3 regions of the Streptomyces sp. SP18BB07 genome follow, and region 2 is predicted to be linked to each of the others. Evidence: riboswitches for the same ligand, from Rfam matches in the RefSeq annotation. Region 2 holds a riboswitch; each other region holds the start of a gene.
What was found. Region 2 has a riboswitch for cobalamin ahead of PUR53_RS13235 (ribonucleoside-diphosphate reductase subunit alpha). Riboswitches for the same ligand answer to the same signal wherever they lie in the genome.
Positions count from the first base shown of each region.

Region 1 (2,252 bases), on a different contig from region 2:
CCTTGTCCACGGGATGGCGGCGGCGCCAGCGACTGCTGTGCGCCGCCACGTCGATCGGCAGCACCTGGGTCAGCCCCGCCCGGCGGGGGGCTCCCCGGAGCGACCCGCCGAGCTGTCGTCGCCGGACGCCGTCGCCGTGGAGGCCGCGACCGCGTCCACCGGCGTCGCCGCGACCGCCGTGTCCACCGGCCGCGCCGGAGCCGTGTCGGCGGCCCCTGACGCGTCCAGCAGGGCTCGGGCCCGGGCCTCGCCCTGGCGCCGGCCCCGGTGGATGCCGAAGTAGTAGGCGAGGACCCCCGCGCCGAGGGCGGCCTGGAGGGCGAAGAGCGCCGACTCGATCTCACCGGACGGCGGTTCGTAGAGGGGGGAGAACCACGGCTCGTAGTCCGGCTCGATCTCCGTGATCGCCGTCTCCGCCTCGGCGTCGGCGCCCGTGAAGGGCTCCTCCTTGTGGTCGCCGAGGCCGAGGGCCAGCGGCAGGACGGCGAGCGCGGCGACGGCGAGCAGCAGCAGCGCGTTGATCTTCGTGTTCCGGTTCATCGGGCCACCGCCTCGGTCTCGTTCTCCGTCTCGGCCCCTACGCGGTTCCGCCGGTCGGTCAGGAGCACACCGAGCCGGGTCAGTTCGCCCTTGCTCGACTGCACCAGCAGACGCATCACCAGCACCGTGAGCAGACCCTCGCTGACCGCGAGCGGGATCTGGGTGACGGCGAAGATGGAGCCGAACTTGCCGAGCGCGCCCAGGAAACCACTGCTCGGGTCGGGGAACGCGAGCGCCAACTGCACGCTGGTGACGCAGTAGGTGACCAGGTCGGCGAAGAACGCGCCGAAGAACACCGTCACCATCAGCGGCACGTCGAAGCGTCGCAGCAGCCGGTAGACGCCGTACCCCGCCCAGGGACCGGCGATCGCCATCGAGAAGACGTTGGCGCCGAGCGTGGTCAGACCGCCGTGTGCGAGCAGCAGGGCCTGGAAGAGCAGGGTGATGGTGCCGAGAACCGCCATGATCGGCGGCCGGAACAGGATGGCACCGAGGCCGGTGCCGGTGGGGTGGGAGCAACTCCCGGTGACGGACGGGAGCTTCAGCGCGGACAGGACGAACGTGAAGGCCCCGGAGGCGCCGAGGAGCAGCGTGCTCTCGGGATGCTCCCTGACCTCACGGGTGAGTGCCCGGACTCCGTGGACGACGAACGGCGCGGACGCGACGCCCCAGGCGATCGCGTGCGCCGGAGGAAGGAAACCCTCGGCTATGTGCATGGCTCAGCAGACCCTCTCCAGCACCTCGTGGATGGTTGACGCGCCTTGGCCGGTCTCCTGGCTTACGGGTGACACCGCCCGTGCTCCGCCTTCCCGGGTCCGAAGACCCAGTGGCTGTCCGTGAGGACCGGAGCCGGACTTCCCGATCACAGTGGCGAGGGCCGCACCGGCATGACACCGGATTTCCCGTTCACCAAGGCGTGGTGACAGTAATGCCCGCATAAGGACGCTGACAAGCGGAGGCGAGGGGCGCGCGGGCGCCGTGCGACAGCTCACACCCCAGCGCACACTCCGGCGTACGCCCCACGTCACGCCGAGAGCCCCGACCTGACCGAAAGCAGACGGGAGCTTTACTGCGACATAGTTGCAGCTGCCATAACGGCGCACAACGCTGAGGGGGCCCGACCGCACGGACGAAGAGAAGGCCCACGCCCCATGACTCCTGGTACCGACACCGCCCCCTCGGCCACCGCCGGGACGGGCGGTTTCTCATGGCGGCGGATCCGCGCCTCGATGTCGCGCAAGGAGTGGGCGAGCCTGGGCGGGATGGCCGGATTCATCCTGGCGCTGCACCTCGTCGGCTGGTTCACCCTGGTGGTGATCGTCGCCCCCGAGCACTACAGCGTCGGGAGCAAGACCTTCGGAATCGGTATGGGGGTCACCGCCTACACCCTGGGCATGCGGCACGCCTTCGACGCCGACCACATCGCCGCCATCGACAACACCACCCGCAAACTGAGGGGGGAGGGGCAACGCCCGCTGTCGGTCGGTTTCTGGTTCTCCCTCGGCCACTCGTCGATCGTGCTCGTCCTCACGTTCCTCCTCACCCTCGGCGTCAAGGCGCTCGCCGGACCGGTCCGCGACGACGGCTCCGCGCTCCACGACGTGTCCGGCTGGATCGGCACCACCGTCTCCGGGACGTTCCTGTACGTGATCGGCGTCGTCAACCTGGTGATCATGGTGGGGATCTGGAAGGTGTTCCGCGAGATGCGCTCG
Region 1 covers NZ_JAQYWT010000297.1:17,366-19,617, reverse strand. Annotated here, with positions in the region: gene cbiQ (cobalt ECF transporter T component CbiQ) at 1-64, opposite strand, end outside; gene PUR53_RS18470 (energy-coupling factor ABC transporter substrate-binding protein) at 70-540, opposite strand; gene PUR53_RS18465 (energy-coupling factor ABC transporter permease) at 537-1,256, opposite strand; cobalamin riboswitch at 1,287-1,469, opposite strand; gene PUR53_RS18460 (HoxN/HupN/NixA family nickel/cobalt transporter) at 1,692-2,252, shown strand, end outside.
Region 1: another riboswitch for cobalamin. It lies ahead of PUR53_RS18465 (energy-coupling factor ABC transporter permease); the one in region 2 lies ahead of PUR53_RS13235 (ribonucleoside-diphosphate reductase subunit alpha).

Region 2 (2,252 bases):
GGTTCAGGTTGTGCGTACGCCGGGCGTCCTCGCCGGTGTTGTCGCGCAGTTCCAGGAACTCCTCGATGTCGGAGTGCCAGGTCTCCAGGTAGACCGCGGCCGCGCCCTTGCGTCGGCCGCCCTGGTTCACGGCGGCGACCGAGGCGTCCAGCGTCTTCAGGAACGGCACGATGCCGTTGGAGTGCCCGTTGGTGCCCCGGATCAGCGAACCGCGCGAGCGGATGCGGGAGTACGACAGACCGATGCCACCGGCGTGCTTCGAGAGGCGGGCCACCTGGTGGTAGCGGTCGTAGATGGAGTCCAGCTCGTCCAGCGGGGAGTCGAGGAGGTAGCAGGACGACATCTGGGGGTGTCGCGTACCGGAGTTGAAGAGCGTGGGGGAGGAGGGGAGGTAGTCCAGGCGGCTCATCAGCCCGTAGAGCGCGGCCACTTCGTCGAGGGCGCGCAGGCCCGCCTCCGCGTCGGCACCCGTGTCCTCGGCGAGGCCGGCGGCGACCCGCAGCATGAAGTGCTGGGGCGTCTCGACGACCTTGCGGGTGAGGGGGTGCCGGAGCAGATAGCGGCTGTGCAGGGTGCGCAGACCGAAGTAGCCGAAGCGGTCGTCCCCGGCCGGGTCGATCAGGGCGTCGAGACGCTCGGCGTGGGCGCGGACGAACGCGGCCGTACGGTCGGCGACGAGACCCTCCCGGTGGCCCACGGCGATGGACTCGGTGAACGTCGTGACACCCTGCGAGGCCGCCTCGGCACGGATGCCGACGGCCAGCAGCCGGGCGGCCAGTCTCGAATAGGCGGGGTCCTCGGCGATGAGGCCCGCGGCGGCCTCCGTGGCCAGCTCACGCAGCTCCGCGACCATCTCGGCGGAGGACGCGCGCACCGACCGGCCGCGCAGCGCGGCGGTGGCGACCCGGCCGGGGTCGGCGTCGGGGAGGTCGGCGGTCAGCTCGGTCAGGATCCGCAGCAACGCGGTACCGGGACCGTCGGTCTCCGTCACCGGGTCGACTGACACCGGGTCGGCTGACACCGGCTCGGCTGCGGTCAGGTCGGCTGACACCGGATCGGCTGGCGCGATGGTCACGTGGGGCTCTCCCTCGCTCGGCTGGGGCCTTGCGGAGGGCAGGCGGCAGCACACGAGCGCACGGGAGCGTCGCGTCCACCGGCCCATTCCACGAGGCCCGGACGTCACGGCACCCGGACCGGACGGCCGGGCGCACTGTCGGCAGGTGTTCGGACTGAACAGGCGTGCACACATGGCGATGTATGCACGCAAATACACCGTTGCGGGACAGTTCCGGATTCACACCGGATTCCCCTGCGGCGACAGCGAGCATGAGCATACATCTAGTGCCGGGGCGCGGTGTCACCCCCACATGTTGTGTCGCATTCGGCTTCGCAGGGTGTCAGAGCGTCAACTCATAGGTGATCAGAGTGATGTCGGGCTGGTCGGGGAGGGGGTTCCAGTCGCGCTCAGGTGTGCGAGTGAAGCCCAGGCGTCCGTAGATGCGATGGGCCGCGTGCATGCTCCGCTGGGTCGACAGCACGACACGCACACAGCCCTCGACGGTGCGGGCACGCTCCAGGCAGGCCCGCACGAGTGCCTCGCCGACACCCCGCCCCCGGGCTTCGGGGGAGACGGCGAGCATCCGTATCTCGGCCTCTCCCGCGCGGGCGATGTCGGCCATGGGCCCGCCTGCGGGGACGAAGGTCACCCCGCCCAGCACCTGCCCGTCCGCGGCCGCCACGAGCACCTCGGCCTCGGCCGCCCGCTTCGCCACGTTCCGCAGCTCGTCGAGGTACCGGTCGCTCTCTCCGAAGTCCAGCAGTCCGTCGCCGAGGTAGGCCTGGGCGGTGATCTCGCCGAGCGCGGCGTACTCGTCGGGAGCCGCCGGCCTGATCGTGATGTCCATGCGTCGCAGTGTGCACGAGGGGCGGCTGCGCGGGTCGGCGGTTTTCCACAGGGGCCGCCGTCCGTCGGACTATCGGATTTGTCAGGCCGTCGCAGGCCACCTGGGCAGGGTCGTCACGAAGTCCTCGCTGAAGTCGCGGGTGCCCGGCCCGAGCGCGACGCGGCCGGTGGCGCGCAGACGGGCGGTCAGGGCGGGGGACTCGGAGTAGTAGACGCGCCGGGCGGCGGCCGGCACGAACACGGTCTGGCCGCGCGTGAGTTCGCTCGCGCACTCCACGACGACGGCACCCTCGACGGCCTCGACGAACGCCTCGTCGCCGCACACGCCCACGGCCAGCGGATCGTGCAG
Region 2 covers NZ_JAQYWT010000274.1:76,337-78,588, forward strand. Annotated here, with positions in the region: gene PUR53_RS13235 (ribonucleoside-diphosphate reductase subunit alpha) at 1-1,075, opposite strand, end outside; cobalamin riboswitch at 1,199-1,334, opposite strand; gene PUR53_RS13240 (GNAT family N-acetyltransferase) at 1,398-1,904, opposite strand; gene PUR53_RS13245 (nucleoside hydrolase) at 1,986-2,252, opposite strand, start outside.

Region 3 (2,252 bases), on a different contig from region 2:
GAGGTGGTGCCGGGGAGCGATCCGGTGCGGTATGTGGCGGTGTGAGGGGGGTGGGGGTACGGGGCGGTTGTCGGCCGCGGGTTCGGTGGGGCTTCTCGCGCAGTTCCCCGCGCCCCTAAAGGCCTGCGGCCTTCTCAGGGGCGTCACGGATCAACTCTTCTGCCCTGGCCAGGAGTTCGATCTCGTGGGGGGACATGGTCGGGTTGGATGCCCGGCGATGGCTCGCTTCGGTCAGGTCGTGGTGGGTCAGGGTGTTGTCGGGGCGGTGGGCCAGGAGGGAGCTGAGGGTGGCGTGGGCCATGGGGGCGCGGGCGTCCGTCGGGTCGACGGCGACCTGGGCGAGGATCATCGCGGAGACGGCCCAGTCGAGGCCGGGCGGCCCCTCCTCGGCGTTGCTCCAGTCGATGACCTGCGGGCCGTGCGGGGTGAGGAGGACGTTCTCCGGGTGGAGGTCCAGGTGGAGAACCCGGGCACCGGGGCGGCGGGGCGGGACGGCGTGGAGGGTGCGCAGGAGTTGGGCCAGGGTGGCGCCGACCTGCGGCGGGGTGACCTGGCCGGCGGCGCAGGCCTCCAGCAGGGTCGGGCCCGGCAGGCGTTGCAGCACCATCTCCGTACGGGTCGCCGAATGAACGCGCGGGACAGGGTAGCCGTGGCTGCGTACGTACTCCATGACCTCGGCCTCGGTGGCGGCGTCGCCCCACCCCTCTCGGTAGCGGCGTAGCACCCAGGCGTCACCCTGTCCGACACCTCCGGTATGCCTGTCGGCTCCGTCACTGTCGGCGACGCCTACCGGGTCACCGGCCTCGGTCAGCGCGCCGAGGCCGCCGTGATCGTCCGGCCCGGACTCCCCCTCGTCGGCGTGGAGTTCGTACACGTCGGCCGTGCGGCCCGCGCCCAGCAGTCTCCCCGTACGCATGGCCCGAACCTATCGCGGCCCACAGGCGGCCCTCAGGATCCCGGCTACCGGCAGGTAGAGTGACCGCGTCGTCATCACACCCGTACAGGGGGAAGCCGGTGCAAATCCGGCGCTGACCCGCAACCGTGAGCCGACCTCGGCAGAGGGCGGCAAGTCGGACTGCCCTGGACGGAATCATGACCGGCTCGCGTCACCGGCGGCCCGCCGGTGCACGGCACCGTCGAGGAATACGGAGCCGAGCCGCCCGGCGCTCCGCCGTGCCGCCCGGCTCCCCGTCAGGGAGAGGCAGCCGCCGATATGAATGTCCGCCGCAGCGCCGCGGTCGTCGCCGTACTGACCGTCACAGCCGGACTCGGCACCGGACTCGGGCTCGCGCCGGCCGCCTTCGCCGACGGTACGGCCTCCGAGGCGTCCACCGCTCCCTCCGCCTCGCCCTCCGCCTCGCCCTCCCAGGCGATACCCACCGGTCTGTACGGCTCCAACGACCCCACGTACGACGGTGTCTGGCGGCAGTCGCTCACCCTGCTCGCCCTGGACGCGGTGGGTGAGAAGCCCGGCGCCGGGGCCGTGGAGTGGCTGGTCGGGCAGCAGTGCGCGAGCGGGGCGTTCCCGGCGTACCGCGCCGACGCGACCGCCAAGTGCGACAGCGCGACGGCCGTCGACACCAACAGCACGGCGGCCGCGATCCAGGCGCTCGCAGCGGTCGGCGGGCGGGACGCCGAGGCCGGTCGGGCGGTGCGGTGGCTGAAGGACAACCAGAACGAGGACGGCGGCTGGGGCTACACCGCGGGCGGCCCCAGCGACGCGAACTCGACGTCCGTCGTGATCGGCGCGCTGACCGCTGTGGGCGACGCCCCCGGGAAGCAGCAGAAGGACGGCAACTCCCCCTACGAGGCCCTCCGTTCCCTCGCCCTGCCCTGCGGCGACGGGGGCAGGAAGGACGGGGACGCGAAGGACGGCGGGGCCTTCGCCTATCAGCCCGACAAGAAGGGCGGTCTCGCCGCGAACGCCGACGCCACGGCCGCCGCCGTGCTCGGCAGCCTGGGCAAGGGGTTCGTGGTCGGGGCGGGTAGCGGCGAGGGGAAGGGCGGGGCCTCGTTCGACTCCTGCGCCTCGGGTGACTCTCCGGAGGACCTCGCGCACAACGGGGCCGTCCATCTCGCCGGTGCCCTCACCGCCGACGGCTATCTGATGTCCTCCCTCGCGGGTGCGGAGGACCAGCCCGACCACGGCAACACCGCCGACGCGGTCGTCGCGCTCGCCGCCGCCGGGGACGTGGACGCGACCGAGAAGCCGCTCGCCTGGCTGGCGAAGAACCACGGCGTGTGGGCGGCCA
Region 3 covers NZ_JAQYWT010000370.1:229,162-231,413, forward strand. Annotated here, with positions in the region: gene PUR53_RS46425 (MBL fold metallo-hydrolase) at 1-45, shown strand, start outside; gene PUR53_RS46430 (phosphotransferase) at 116-916, opposite strand; cobalamin riboswitch at 948-1,139, shown strand; gene PUR53_RS46435 (prenyltransferase/squalene oxidase repeat-containing protein) at 1,214-2,252, shown strand, end outside.
Region 3: another riboswitch for cobalamin. It lies ahead of PUR53_RS46435 (prenyltransferase/squalene oxidase repeat-containing protein); the one in region 2 lies ahead of PUR53_RS13235 (ribonucleoside-diphosphate reductase subunit alpha).